One region of the Metabacillus rhizosphaerae genome, then DNA from elsewhere that is predicted to be linked to it. Evidence: riboswitches for the same ligand, from Rfam matches in the RefSeq annotation. Region 1 holds a riboswitch; each other region holds the start of a gene.
The links. A riboswitch is a leader RNA that binds a small molecule or an ion and turns the genes downstream of it on or off. The one in region 1 is predicted to bind thiamine pyrophosphate.
Positions count from the first base shown of each region.

Region 2: it holds a riboswitch for thiamine pyrophosphate, as region 1 does, so the genes downstream of both, WCV66_RS21890 (acetylornithine deacetylase) here and thiM (hydroxyethylthiazole kinase) in region 1, are expected to answer to the same signal.
Region 3: it holds a riboswitch for thiamine pyrophosphate, as region 1 does, so the genes downstream of both, thiC (phosphomethylpyrimidine synthase ThiC) here and thiM (hydroxyethylthiazole kinase) in region 1, are expected to answer to the same signal.

Region 1 covers NZ_CP147403.1:4,718,600-4,723,868, reverse strand. The annotation lists gene WCV66_RS22840 (YjiH family protein) at 1-913, shown strand, start outside; gene WCV66_RS22835 (Glu/Leu/Phe/Val family dehydrogenase) at 1,098-2,327, shown strand; TPP riboswitch at 2,351-2,460, shown strand; gene thiM (hydroxyethylthiazole kinase) at 2,721-3,527, shown strand; gene thiE (thiamine phosphate synthase) at 3,548-4,207, shown strand; gene WCV66_RS22820 (APH(3') family aminoglycoside O-phosphotransferase) at 4,433-5,188, shown strand; gene WCV66_RS22815 (GNAT family N-acetyltransferase) at 5,253-5,269, shown strand, end outside.
Region 2 covers NZ_CP147403.1:4,508,506-4,513,774, forward strand. The annotation lists gene WCV66_RS21875 (ABC transporter permease) at 1-390, opposite strand, end outside; gene WCV66_RS21880 (ABC transporter ATP-binding protein) at 387-1,151, opposite strand; gene tenA (thiaminase II) at 1,144-1,818, opposite strand; gene WCV66_RS21890 (acetylornithine deacetylase) at 1,930-3,207, opposite strand; TPP riboswitch at 3,372-3,474, opposite strand; gene WCV66_RS21895 (bile acid:sodium symporter family protein) at 3,596-4,576, opposite strand; gene WCV66_RS21900 (hypothetical protein) at 4,857-5,269, shown strand, end outside.
Region 3 covers NZ_CP147403.1:4,476,052-4,481,320, forward strand. The annotation lists gene WCV66_RS21705 (MerR family transcriptional regulator) at 42-380, shown strand; gene WCV66_RS21710 (MOSC domain-containing protein) at 1,206-1,853, shown strand; TPP riboswitch at 2,148-2,263, shown strand; gene thiC (phosphomethylpyrimidine synthase ThiC) at 2,400-4,157, shown strand; gene WCV66_RS21720 (YmaF family protein) at 4,294-4,683, opposite strand; gene WCV66_RS21725 (processed acidic surface protein) at 5,036-5,269, shown strand, end outside.

The DNA of each region.
Region 1 (5,269 bases):
AGCTGTTTTCCTTGCGCTTTTAGTTGGATACGGTTTACTTGAATTTATCGGTGTGTTGACACAGACAGTTATGCGACCGATATGGAAGACTCCAGGTCGTTCTGCGATTGATGCAGTAGCTTCTTTTGTTGGTAGTTATTCGATTGGACTTCTTATTACCAATCGAATATATAAGGAAGGGAAATATAGTGCAAAAGAAGCTGCGATCATTGCAACAGGTTTCTCAACGGTTTCAGCTACATTTATGGTTATCGTCGCAAAAACACTAGGCTTAATGGGAATCTGGAATATGTATTTTTGGTTGACACTTATTGTCACTTTCACAGTAACTGCAATCACGGTACGAATATGGCCATTATCTAAAATGAAAGATGAGTACTATAAAGGATCAACTCCACAGCCGGAAATAAAGGTAAGCAGCAATCTCCTTGCAGCAGCTTGGAATGAGGCAAAGGAAACAGTCGCTAGTTCTCCTCGCTTACTAGATAATATTTGGATGAATATGAAAGATGGATTACAGATGGCTATGGCGATTCTTCCATCGATTTTATCGATTGGACTACTTGGATTGGTCCTTGCAGAATATACACCTGTTTTTGATTGGATTGGCTATATTTTCTATCCATTTACTGCTTTACTTCAATTACCAGAACCAATGCTTGTAGCAAAAGCAAGTGCCCTTAGTATTGCTGAAATGTTCTTGCCGGCTTTATTGGTAACTGAGTCTGTTCTTATCGTAAAATTTGTAATTGCTGTTGTTTCGGTTTCAGCGGTTATCTTTTTCTCAGCACTTGTACCATGTATTGTTTCGACAGAGATTCCTATTTCGATACCCAAGTTGATCATTATTTGGATTGAACGTGTAATTCTTACACTTATCATCGTAACACCACTTGCATTTATCTTGTTCTAGTAAGGGAAGAAAAGATTTAAGGGCTTCCTTTAAGGGATCGCCCCTTCCCTTTTATATAGGTTACAAAAATATTCAAGGATTTTCTCATTAAATTACATATACATAAGAGGTGTATTGCATGAAAGCGCCAGCCCCTGTAAATCGTCATCACACTGAAAAACCAGAGCATAAGCAAAGTGAATCCATGGATCTATTATGTTCAACACAATCAATCATAAAAGCTGCAGTAAAAAGGTTAGGGTATACCGAGGAGATGTATGAATTATTAAAAGAACCACTTAGAGTGATCACGGTGCGTATTCCAGTACGCATGGATGACGGTTCAATTAAAATTTTTACAGGTTACCGTTCTCAGCATAATGATTCAGTAGGCCCAACAAAAGGCGGTGTTCGTTTCCATCCAGAAGTCAATGAAGATGAGGTAAAAGCATTATCGATTTGGATGAGTCTAAAGTGTGGGATTACAAATCTTCCTTATGGCGGTGGGAAGGGTGGGATTATCTGTGACCCAAGGAATATGTCGTTTGGCGAACTTGAGAGATTAAGTCGTGGATATGTTCGTGCAATTAGCCAAATAGTTGGCCCGACTAAAGATATTCCGGCACCAGATGTATATACAAACTCGCAAATTATGGCATGGATGATGGATGAGTATAGTCGCCTTCGTGAATTTGATTCCCCAGGCTTTATTACAGGAAAGCCGCTTGTGTTAGGTGGTTCACAAGGTCGTGAGACAGCAACTGCTCGCGGTGTAACAATCTGCATTGAAGAGGCAGTCAAGAAAAAGGGAATTAGCTTACAAGGAGCACGCATTATTGTTCAAGGCTTTGGAAATGCAGGAAGCTTCTTGGCAAAATTCATGTATGATGCTGGAGCGAAAGTAATTGGTATTTCAGATGCAAATGGTGCTCTTTATGATTTAGATGGACTTGATATTCCTTATTTACTTGATCGTCGTGATAGTTTTGGGACAGTGACGAATTTGTTCTCTGATGTTATCACGAATCAGGAATTACTAGAAAAGGAATGTGACATTCTTGTCCCTGCTGCTATCTCTAATCAGATTACGGCACAAAATGCAGATCGTATAAAAGCAAAGATCGTAGTGGAAGCAGCAAATGGACCCACAACCTTAGAAGCAACAAAAATTTTAGATAGTAAAGAAGTTCTCCTTGTGCCTGATATCCTAGCAAGTGCGGGTGGTGTAACGGTCTCTTACTTTGAATGGGTTCAAAATAACCAAGGATATTATTGGTCAGAGGAAGAGGTTTCAAGGAAACTTCGAAAAGTAATGGTTGATTCATTTGCTGCTATATATTCTATGTCACAGTCGCATAAAGTTGATATGCGATTAGCAGCATATATGGTAGGGGTTCTCCATAGTATTTTCATAACCCTTGTTTTTTTCCTCTAGATTAAGTAAACTACCTGTAAATTCAATTTTTTTTCGGGGGCTGGTGGAAACCGGCTGAGATTGCAATTACGCCATTGCTGACCGTGATAACCTGTTGGATAATGCCAGCGTAGGGAATGTGATTGGGGAACTAAGAGCACTTTGCGAAGGTAGCGAAGTGCTTTTTTGATGTAATGATGGGGGCATAATGATGGGGACAGTCCCTGCAAAGCAAAGAGGGACAGTCCCCAAATAGTAAAAAGGACACTCCTCCATAACTTTCGAGAGAGTATTTTTAAGCAATAGAGACGCTTCGACTAACTAAGAGGGACAGTCCCCACCCAACTATTGGGGACTGTCCCCAAAAATGTCCCCCAAAAAAGTTATCCCCCAAAAAATAGAAAGGACAAAAAAATGATAAACAAACAAATCATAAGTACTTTAGAAAAAGTGAGAAAGCAAAATCCGCTTGTCCATAATATTACAAATGTTGTTGTAACTAATTTTACAGCAAATGGTCTATTGGCATTAGGTGCTTCACCCGTCATGGCATATGCGAAGGAAGAAGTGGCAGATATGGCAAAGATCGCGGGTGCATTAGTATTAAATATTGGCACGTTAACGCCTGATGAAATTGAGGCAATGTTAATAGCAGGAAAATCAGCGAATGAACATAACGTTCCAGTCATATTTGATCCTGTTGGTGCAGGGGCCACGCCTTATCGAACTGCAACAGCACGTCGAATTATAGAAGAATTATCGATTTCAACCATAAGAGGAAATGCAGCCGAGATTGCAAATGTAATTGGTATCGAATGGACTATTAAAGGTGTTGATGCTGGTGAAGGACATGGTAATACAGTAGAATTAGCACAAACAGCGGCAAAGCAGCTAAAAACGACGGTAATTATTACTGGGAAGGATGATGTGATGACAGATGGTAGCAAAACTTTTGTTGTTCACAACGGTCATCCAATTTTAACAAAAGTAACAGGAACAGGGTGTTTACTTAGTTCTGTAATTGGTGCGTTTTCAGCTATTGAAAAGGATCTGCTCCTTGCAGCAGTATCAGCGCTTGTTACATATGGAATTACTTCTGAGATAGCAGCAAATCTTACAGAAGAAAAGGGTCCAGGAAGCTTTCAAATTGAATTTCTAAATCAATTATCTAAAGTTTCCTCTGAAGATATCAGTAAATATGCTAGGGTTGATAAACTGTAGTTGGCAAGGAGAGGGTGTTTGTGACAAGAATTTCAACAAAGGACATGCGTGATTTACTGCGAGTATATTTTATTATGGGCAGTACTAATTGCCAATTGGACCCTAAACATGTGCTAGAGCAAGCAATCAAAGGTGGAATTTCGTTATTTCAGTTTAGAGAAAAAGGCAACGCTGCTTTTACAGATGAAGAAAAGTTTCACTTTGCTCAGGTATTACAAAGCATTTGCAAAAAACATATGATTCCATTCATAGTTAACGATGATGTGGAGTTAGCCTTAGCACTTAATGCAGATGGTGTTCATATCGGTCAAGATGATGAATCAGCAGAAGCAGTCAGACGAAAGATTGGGGACAAAATTCTTGGGGTTTCTACTCATAATCTGATAGAAGTTGAAAAAGCAATTGCCGAAGGAGCAGATTATGTAGGAATTGGTCCTATCTATTCCACGGAAACAAAAGTGGATGCGAAAGCTGCTCAAGGTACGAAGCTAATTCTAGAGGTTCGAAACAAGGGTATAAATGTTCCTATCGTTGGGATTGGTGGGATTACCTCAGAAAATGCAGCTCCTGTAATGAAAAGTGGGGGTAACGGTGTATCAGTCATTACAGCGATTAGTCTTTCAGCAGACCCAGCAAAAAGTGCTAGAGAACTGAAAGAATTAATTGACTCACTAGGTTAAATATTAATAAAACGAAGACAGCATAACTTTAATTAGTGATGCTGTTTTTTTATGGAGGAATATTGAGTATTGTAGTAGAAAGGTTTATACCATAAATTTATCATAGTTAAAAGTGACGAATTTAATAAAGACTCTGACAACTATCCTTAAATATTGAACTGTCTTTTATCGTTGCAACGTAAAATAGTATAGAGAAAGTAGTGAACAAAGATGATGCATCTTCCAATGACATTAACGAAATTAGTTAATGGCTACACATGGGAGCAGATAACGATCGGGCTCTCTGAATCGAAAACCTTCCTTTTGAAAACCAATAACCACAATCAATATTTAAAGATACAATCGATCAAGACAATTGAAAATCTACAAGATGAAAAGAATCGCTTAGAGTGGTTACAGGGGAAGCTCCCTGTACCAAAGGTTCTTCAATATGAAAAAGATGAAGAAAATGAATATCTATTACTTTCAGAAATAAAAGGAAAAGATGCCTCCAACCAATTCTATGAAAACAACTTACCGCAGTTAATGAAATTGTTGGCTATAGGTGTGAAAATGATGCATGGGATAAGCATCAAAGACTGCCCTTTTAATGAGAAATTAGAGAAAAAAATAGAAGAAGCGAGGCGGAGAGTTAAGAAGGGGCTTGTGGATGAAGAAGATTTTGATGAGAAAAGAAGTGGTAAAACAGCCAAGCAACTTTTTCAGGACCTTATCATAAAGAAACCTGTAAATGAGGAATTGGTCTTTACTCATGGCGACTATTGCCTTCCAAATATCATAATGGACAATGATAAAGTCAGTGGCTTTATTGATATGGGGCGAGCTGGAGTTGCTGATAGACATCAGGATTTGGCTTTGGCAATAAGAAGTATAAGGTATAATTTTGGCGAGGATATGGTTCCTTTTTTTCTAAATGAGTATGGTTTTGAAGTTGATGAGACAAAAATCGAATATTATCAACTTTTAGATGAGTTTTATTGACTAAGAGTAAATTTGGTTCCATTCAATCTATATCAGCATCTAGCTATAGGGGGTGTAAGGTAACATGTTTTCAGATCTAGA
Region 2 (5,269 bases), 210 kb from region 1:
AAACGTAATAAGAACTGTCACGACAACCTTGCTCCAGATCGAGTAACCGAACCAAAGAACAAATATTGGTGCAAGAGCTATAATCGGTATCGTTTGAGACGCGATGATAATCGGATAAAACGTTCTTTCAACCATTTTACTTACACTCATCCACACCGCTAAGCCGACTCCAAAAACAATTGATAGGAATAAACCGATAATGATAATTAACAATGTTGAAGGTAAATGATTAACAAACAATGGACCTTTTAATTCCCATAGTTTACGAACTATATCAGTTGGCGCTGGTAGAATAAACACTAAATCTATCAGCCCTGCCCCAACCTCCCAGATTAATAAAAAGCAACTAACAAGAAGGCTTGCTGCTGCATATTTTTTCAAAAAACTCATAGCTTCACCCTCTTTCGAAGCTGGTCAATCAAGTAATCCTTCATCTCCAGTAATGCAGGCTTATTCAAATCCTTTAAGTTTCGCGGACGTTCGAGAGGAACCTTAACTTCTTCTAGTTTACTAGATGGCGTTTCCGTAAAAACGAAGATTCTATCCGATAAAAACAGCGCCTCGTTTACGTCATGTGTAATAAAAAGAATTGTTTCCTTCCGCTTTTGCCATTGAGCTATTAACCATTCCTGCAAAGAAATTCGCGTGATCGCATCAAGGGAGCTAAAAGGCTCATCTAACAGTAAGACTTGAGAACCAGTTAAAATAGTACGTAAAAACGAAACTCTTTGCCTCATCCCTCCTGATAAATCACTCGGGTAACAGTCTTCAATACCTTTTATGCCAAATGCCTCAAATAATTCAAGAACCCGCTGATGTGCTTCACGCTTTTTAATTCCTTTTATTTCTAATGGAAGGGAAGCGTTTTCGATAATTGTCCGCCAAGGTAAAAGCAAATCTTGCTGTGGCATGTAGCCAACCTGCCCAAGACGATTAGTAGCCAACTGATCCCTTAGAAAAATCTCACCCTCTGTGGGTTGTTCTAACCCTGTGACTAACTTAAATAATGTACTTTTCCCACAACCGCTTGGTCCAATTATACTCACGAACTCACCTTTGCTAATATGTATATCAAAGTCTTGGAGGATCGGGTTATTTCCTTCTTCATAGTGAAAGCTAACATTTTGAAACGTTAAGGCTGACTTATTCATCTGTCGGCCACATCGCTTCTTGGTAGGCCATATCCCAAAACATATATTCAAAACGAGTTGTATTAAGAAAAATGTCCTCCAGTTTCTCAAGCTCTGATTCTGGCTTTCCTTCAGCTAATTGATCAATTAAGTCAATACACCATGTAGCAAGCTGACCAAACTCATCTGAAGCATACATACTTATCCACTCACCATAAAACTCATTGTCACTTGCACCTTTTCGTTGATTTAACTCTTTACCAATCTCCCAATAGCTCCACATGCATGGAAGTAGTGCGGAAACAAGCTCAGCAAGTGTTCCATTTTGACTAACATGGAGCATGTAATGTGTATAAGCCAATGTTGTTGGTGACGGTTTTGCTGTCTCAAGCTCTTCAACAGAAATATCGAATCGTTTTGCATATTGACGATGAAGTTCCATTTCTTCATTCAGTGTAGAATGAAGTAATGCAGCAAATTTCCCCATTGTTTCAAGGTCTGTTGCCTTCACTGCACCTAATGCAAAAACCTTTGCATATTCAATTAAATATATATAATCCTGAATCATGTAAAAGCGAAACTTTTCCTTTTCTAATGTTCCATCCCCCATTTGAAGGACAAATGGATGGGTATGATTCCGATTCCATATCGGTAGAACCTTTGCATAAAGTCTTTGACTGAACTTCATTAAATTACCTCCTATTAGATAAGCCTAAAACACCTTGATTTTGCCTAGGGTAGTCGTACATGGATAGAAGATACTTTTACACTATTGGTAGTGTCACTTCATCCCCTATTTTCAAGTGCGTTTCGTATGGCACCATTCATATATAAACGTTAAAATAACTTTCGTATATTCGATAAGCTGTTCAATTGAAACCTGCTCATTTACCGAATGTGCATTTTGTAAGTTTCCTGGTCCATAAATTGCTGTTGGAATTCCAGCAGCACCAAGCCAACCACCATCTGTTACTGTTGGAGAAACATCAACAACTGCCTTACTATTTATAATTCCTTGGTGAGCAGACGCTAGTTGTTTCACACCAGGGTGGGTAGGATCAACCTCTAATGAAGGGAAGATTTCACCACGATCAACGATCATTGACTTCCCACCCCATACAAATGTCGGCGGATTTTCCCGAAGCCATGGATCAGCTTTAGCTACATGAAGTAGATGCTCCTCAATTTCCTTTATGATTTGTTCATGAGATTCATTTGGATAATAATGCACAGTAATCCAAAGTCGACATTCATCTGCAATAAATGCAGCATGTCTACCACCTTCGATAACTGCCGGATTAATTGTATTTGTTCCCGGAATAAATCCTGGATAGCCTTTCATCACTGCCCAATGGCGTTCTAACTCCTGCAGTCCATGGATTATTTTCATCATTTTTTCTATAGCACTTGAGCCAAATAGCTTTCCACCAGCATGAAGCATTTGTCTTCTTGTTGCATCATGGAAGGTTTGTGAACTCTTAACCGTAATCCAGCCAGTAATCACACCACCTTGGCCTTGTATATGTAAATCACTTGTATCCACGACAACAGCGAAATCTGCCGTATACCCTCTCTTACAGCATTCAAGTGTTCCTGCTTCACCAACCTCTTCACCAATAACAGACTGAAAAGTTAAGCTACCTGGCAGATCAATTCCTGCTTCATGTAAAAGCTTAATAGCAAACAGAGCACCAGCTAAACCACCCTTCATATCTGATGCACCACGACCGATGATTGCGCCGTCTTTTACAATAGGAATAAACGGATTAGCTTCCCACTTCTCATCCTCATTAACCTCAGCAACATCAATATGTCCGTTAATGATCAAGCTATTAAAAGTATCAGCTTGCTTACCTTCTAGAAAACCTACAACATTCGGATCATTTGGGTAAACATCCCACATATCGATGGAGAAGCCATTTTCTCTTAAAAAGTTAGCAACAAACTGCTGTGCTTCCATTGTGTTTCTTGCAGGGGGTGCAGGTGTTTTATATTCAATCAGCCTTTTAAGTAATTCAATAAGTTCATCTTTTCTTACATCAATTTGCTCTACAAGCAGATCAATTTCCTTTGTCATGTTATGCCTCCTTTTTAAGTAGTGCAAAATCAGGCAAATTGCCTAATCATGTAGGTGAAACCATAATTTGAACATAAAAAAACCACTTCTCTTGGTAAGAAGTGGTTTGAATGAACAATATATGTACAAACGCTTGTAAAAAATAACTCTTTCATTTTCGCGCTTATTTTCAAACACCTCTTCCCTACGCTAGTATTATCTAGATCAGGTAATAAGGGTCAAGACATTGGTCTCTCTCAGCTTCATAAAGCCCCCCTAGTGGTGAATCTATTAAATTATCAAATAACGATTAGATTGATTACATTATTTTTAACACAATATGTTATATTTAGCAACAGAATTCATTTATCTGCTTGATTTTCATACATAACATGACCTTAAATCAATACTATGAAGCACTTACATTGTCAGCAAGCTGTTTTCTAGTATGGACTTGTCGATCTTCAATCTTCTTAAATAAAAAACCAAAAATAGAAGCTAAAATTTGTTGAAACAACATTCCAACTATAACAGGAACCGCAACTGCAGGTGGAAAATATTGAACTGCGATAACAGCACCGGCGCTAATATTGCGCATTCCACCAGTAAAGATCAATGCTACTTTCGTTTCTCGATCTCTGTTTAACCAATTCCCCACTAACCAAGCTAGAAGATACCCTATAAAAGCGAGAATAAAAACAGTTATCGCAATAACAACTAACTTACTTGTAATCACTTTTAAATAAGGGGCAACAACTGCACCATTAATCATGACTACAGAAGCTAGCCCTAATTTAGAAAACGGTGCTAATGTTTTGCCGACATTTACACTTTTCCCTTTTGATAATTGGTTTATGAACATACCTATTATGGAAGGAAGAACCACCATATATATCAACCCGTTCATGATTGAAAAAGTATCGATCTCTACCTTCTGCCCAACAAGAAATGAAAGTGTATGCGGCACTAGGAATGGGGAAAGTATTGTATCAAATAAGATTATTGATAAGGCTAAGGCAATGTTCCCCTTATATATTGTGACCCAAATAAAACTAGTAATCCCAGTTGGAATTACAGAAGCTAACACCAATCCAGTAACAGTAAAGTGATCATTTGCAAAGAGAAAATGCCCTGCAAACCAAGCGATCACTGGCATCACGATGTGCAATAGTAATAGAATAATGAGTAATGGAAGTGGACTTTTAATAACTCCTTTTAGTGAAGCAAAATTAGAATTGAGACTTCCTGAAAACGTAATGAATGCAAAAATCCAGGGAATTAAAAATGAGAAAATTAGTAAATGATCGGCAAATAAAACACCGAGAATAACACTCACTGGCGTAATGAATGGCATAGACCTTTCAAGCTGCCGATTTACGGTTTGAAGCATGATGCATTCTCCTATTCTAATGATGAAACCTATGTATATGCAATTGTAACAAATTTTAGAAGGAACAAGTGATTAATTGTATTGAAAGATGCACATTCTTTAAAACTAATGAAAACTACAGGTACACTTTCGTGATCCTCCATTAAAACTACTCTGCTCCTATTCCTCTTCTATGGGTCAGAAAAGTTGATACTAAATTTTCCATTTTTTTGAGGCTATTTTATTACAAAAAATACACAAAATAGATGTATCTACAAAATATCGGAGTTGACATCTAGCTGTGAAATATACTTTATTAACTTTCATTTTATACTTGCTACTGTTTTCACTTGATCATCAACATACATATGCATCAACAGTCGAATATCCTCCATCTCCAATAAGCTTTCAAATTGACATGCAAAATTGGGATTCTATAGACGAGTCACTTCCAAGAAAATCGACATTTACTGTGATCGATGTGGAAAGCGGTATGAGCTTTGATGTTCAAAGGAGAGCAGGAAGTGGTCATGCTGATGTTCAGCCTTTAACTAAAAAAGACACAAAGATAATGAAGGCTATTTATAATGGAACATGGAGTTGGCACCGTAGAGCCGTTTTAATTTTAGCACATGACAGCAGCTTAATTCCTGCTTCTATGCATGGAATGCCACATGGTGCAGGTGCTCTTCAGAACGGATTTCCTGGTCATTT
Region 3 (5,269 bases), 240 kb from region 1:
TATACTTGTAAAAAGAAGTATCTCTTACGAGGGGTGGAGGAATGAATCAGCAAGACCGCTCATACAAGGATAAGAAGGTAATCTCGATTGGGACAGTAAGTGAATTAACCGGATTAACCTTAAGACAAATTCGATATTACGAAGAAAGAAAATTAATTGCTCCATATCGGAATGATAGAGGCACAAGAAAATATTCATTCAATGATATTGAGACATTAATGGACATTGCAGATAAACGAGAGGACGGTGTTCAAACAACTGAGATATTAAAAGAAATGAGATTAAAAGAAAAACAACGTGAAAGTGAAGCTGAAGTTAAGAAAAAAATGCTTCAAGGTCAGTTAAATGCACAATTTAGATATGGTCGTGGTAGAAATTAAGCTCAAGACGCACTGCAGCATCCCAAATATTTTGCTGCAGTGTTGACTTCTATCTCTTATTTTTTTTTTTCACTCCCTATTAATCTTCTATAAAGACAACCCTCTTTAATCTTATTTGTAGTACTAATTAACCTGGGAAAGTCACCTCAATATTTTTAATAGGCTCTTTTCTAAAAGATTGTTGTTTTTGAACAAAACTGATTAGGTTGATTGGAACGGATATGCGAGACTCCTGTGGGAGTAGCGGGACAGATGAGACCCCGCAGGCGCTTCGCGGTGAGGACGCTCATCGCCCGCCCCACGGAAAGCGAGCATCCTCTCGCTGCAATCAACCAACCCAATACTATTTTAAAAGCAACAAAGTTTGCGAAAACAACCTTTTAAAAAGAACACTCCCCTTCTATATTTTTTCATGTTCGGAAATCCTATTAACACTAAATATAAACGAATCTTTTACCACTATTCCAATTTATAATATTTCTTTATTGATTTTAAAAAAATCAGAAAAAATATACACCAAACACTTTACAATAGGATAAAATATCCGATAATAGAATTACTAGGACTTTTCCACCTAGTAAAGCTAAGTGCGAGGTGGTCATTATGATTTCGATTGATTCTGTAATCGAAGAATACCGAAAAAAAAATGTTAATTACCGCAAAAGAAAATGGGATAGACTCGCATCTAACATTAATTGCAAGCCAAAACCTAGACTTACAAAAAAAAGATTAAATAATTTTTTATTACATCAATAAGTAACTTATTGATGTATTTTTTTGTAAAATCAAATTAATAACACCACAATTATAAGGATGTGAACTAGGATGACATCACAAATTATTTGGCTAAGCAAAGGAACACCAAAAACTTTATCACATAAAGGCATCGAATACCGTTCTGGAATTTCTAAAGATCCGGTTGAAAGTTTAGAGGTAACTTTTGAACGTATTACCGGTGATGATGTTGAAAACCATAAATTTCATGGTGGATCTGAAAGAGTCATATGTGTATATCCATATGAACACTACGCATTTTGGAAAAAAACATATGGTACAACATTACCAAAAGCAGCTTTTGGTGAAAATCTGACTTTAACAAATATGCAGGAAACCGAAGTTTGTATTGGTGATATTTTTCAGATTGGAGATGCTGTTTTACAGATCTCACAAGGTAGATTTCCATGCTCAACGATTAATAAACATACAAACATCAATACATTGTTAAATAAGATAGTTGAAAAAGGCTACACCGGATATTTCTTTCGTGTATTAAAAGAAGGAATCATAACATCTCATTCGGATATCAAAATTCTTGAAAAACATACTAAACAGATCTCCATTGCAACCATTCACAATACATATTTTCATAATAAAAAAGATCTTTCGCAAATCGAATACATACTTTCACTTGATGAACTATCTTCTGAATGGAAAAATCGGATGATAAAGCTTTATGATCAATTGAAAGCTTAAAAAAGCGCAAGTCCCTTGATCAGCCTCGGGCCAATAAGACGCAATGAATAGAAGACGTTCTTTGTCTTCAATTCATTTGTGGCTTATACCCAATAGGGTCTAGTCGCTGGAGCCAGACACCAAAACTAAGTACAAAATTTTATACTTTTCTTAGCTGGAATTAATTAAAAAGCTTCCTTCTTCATTTAGAAGAGTCTACTAGTCTAATAGGATCAATATCATCCTTTTTCAAAATATTACGTTGACTAGTCACTTATTTATGATATAGTTAAAAATGATTTTAATAGTATTACCATTTTCTACTAGGGGAGTCCAATAGCCTGGACTGAGAGAGGAACGCGATTGAAGTTCTTTGACCCTTCGAACCTGATCTGGATGATACCAGCGTAGGGAAGTAGTAAGAGTTGATAAGGGGCTACTAGCGTATCTTTCTCCTTACAATTATTACTTACACCGATCGGGTTCTGAATTTCAGAACCCGTTTTTTATTTGCCTTCTGCTGTTTCTGAAAGAATTCATGTTCATTCACTTTTAAGGAGGAGAATCATGAAAATTAATATCAAACAGCCATTTCCAGGAAGTAAAAAGGTTTTTGTACAAGGAAGTACACCAGACATTCAAGTACCAGTAAGAGAAATTTTTCAAGGAACAACACAAAATACATATGGTGAAGAAGCTAATCCACCTGTTCAAGTGTATGATACGAGTGGTCCTTATACAGATGCAACTGCTGAAATCGATATTCGAAAAGGTTTGCCACGGATTAAAGAGAAATGGATTCTGGATCGTAATGATGTTGAACGATATGAGGGACGCATGGTAACGCCTCAAGATAATGGCTATAAAACAGCTAGTAAGCAATCAAATTTAGAACTATTTCCATCACATAACATAATGCCGTTAGTAGCAAAAAAAGGAAAAAGCGTCACACAGCTACACTATGCTCGCAAAGGCATTATCACTCCTGAAATGGAGTTCATTGCAATAAGAGAGCAAATGGAACCTGAATTTGTTCGCCAAGAAGTAGCTGCAGGACGTGCAATTATTCCTTCTAATATCAATCATCCAGAAAGTGAGCCGATGATTATTGGCAAGAATTTTCACGTGAAGATCAACGCAAATATTGGAAATTCTGCTGTTTCTTCATCTATTGAAGAAGAAGTGGAAAAAATGACGTGGGCAACACGTTGGGGTGCTGATAATATTATGGACCTATCGACTGGTAAAGATATTCATACAACTAGAGAGTGGATTATCCGTAACTCCCCTGTTCCAGTGGGGACTGTCCCTATTTACCAAGCATTAGAGAAAGTAAACGGTATAGCTGAAGATTTAACGTGGGAAGTATATCGGGACACGCTCATTGAACAGGCTGAACAAGGTGTTGATTATTTTACAATTCATGCTGGTGTCCTCCTTAGATACATTCCCTTAACAGCAAAACGTACAACTGGAATTGTTTCAAGAGGTGGCTCTATTTTGGCCCAATGGTGTTTAGCCCATCACCAAGAAAATTTCCTATATACTCATTTTCATGAGATTTGCGAAATTTTAACAAAGTATGATATTTCAGTTTCACTTGGTGACGGCTTAAGACCTGGTTCAATTGCAGATGCAAACGATGAGGCACAATTTGCTGAGCTCGAAACATTAGGTGAATTAACTGAGATTGCATGGAAGTATGATGTCCAAGTTATGATTGAAGGACCTGGACACGTCCCAATGCATTTAATTAAAGAAAACGTAGAAAAACAGCAGGAAATCTGTAAAGAGGCTCCGTTTTATACATTAGGGCCATTAACAACTGATATTGCCCCAGGATATGACCATATTACATCAGCCATCGGTGCAGCGATGATCGGCTGGTTTGGAACAGCGATGCTTTGCTATGTAACCCCAAAAGAACATCTTGGCTTACCAAACAAAGAAGATGTTCGCGAAGGGGTCATCGCTTATAAAATTGCTGCACATGCTGCAGACCTGGCCAAAGGGCATCCTGGTGCACAAAATCGTGATGACGCCCTGTCAAAAGCACGCTTTGAATTCAGATGGCATGACCAATTTAATCTTTCATTAGATCCTGAAAGAGCACTGGAATATCATGATGAAACATTACCGGCTGAAGGAGCTAAAACAGCCCACTTCTGTTCAATGTGTGGACCTAAGTTCTGTTCAATGAGAATCTCACAAGATATTAGACAAATGGCAAATGAAGGCACACTATCCGAACAAGAAATTCTCACTAAAGGAATGGATGAAAAATCCAAGGAATTTATCGAGGGTGGATCTGCTATTTATCGATAATCCAGAAATCCGAAAAGAGGGCTTACTACTGCCCTCTTTTCTAATAAATTTTCAAGCACATTTCTCTATCAATTACCATTGTGAAATTTCTGTGACCTGAGGCAAATAATATAGAAAATCATCTAACCTAATGAGGTTAAAAATAAGGATCTTCTCCGACAATATCCAGTGTTTTCCCTTTAAACCAATGATCGTGCTTAGGCCGATTCGGATCACCATATTTTACTCCGCCGAATTTTACCTCAAGTGGTTCATCGTAATTATAGTACGTTCTCATTTCAAATTCATGATAATGACTACCATCTGCTAAAGGGATCGCAGGACCTGTTTTCCCATAAAAACGATGATAATGCTTGTTTTCAAAGGAGGTAACCCCACGATACATATGAATATGTCGATCAAAGCTATTACCATTTACTGATCTTGTATAGCCTTCAATTGTATGATAATGGGCTTTGGTATCAGTTGTTTTTGCAAAAAAGCGATGGGCATGGTGAGGCTTTTTTGCGCCAATTATAAAACTCATAAACATCCCCCAAATAACCTTTTAAATCTTTTTATGTGAGATGAAAGTAATTGGAAAGTTGTCTTACATCCCTATCTTTCATGTCAATGACATAAGTATCTATGTCAAATACAATATAACTCTATTTTTCATCAAACTATTCTAACACTTTTCCTTATGTCTCAAAATAAAACCAAACATGTCTTTTTTCTTTTTTAGACTCATTAGTAACTTACTTATTTATTAATTATCTTCCGCTAAACTTACTTTCCTCCTCCTATTTCATACTATTATTTTCTATTACCAGTAGAATAATAAAAAAAAAATCACAAATAATACCAGCATAAACCAACAATTCGGAGGAACGTGAAGCATGAAAAAAGGATTAATCTTAAGCTTTTTATTCATATTTATTGTCCAACAAACAGCTTTTGCAGCACTGCCACAAGATCAAGTAGATCAAATACTATCAGAATTAGGATGGACTAATCATGATCTAACTGAATATCTTGATTATTACGAGCTATCTATTGATGACTTTGAAACAATTGAAGATCTAAAAAGCATGCTCGGAACACCTATAACTGATGAAAATTTAGCAGATTTA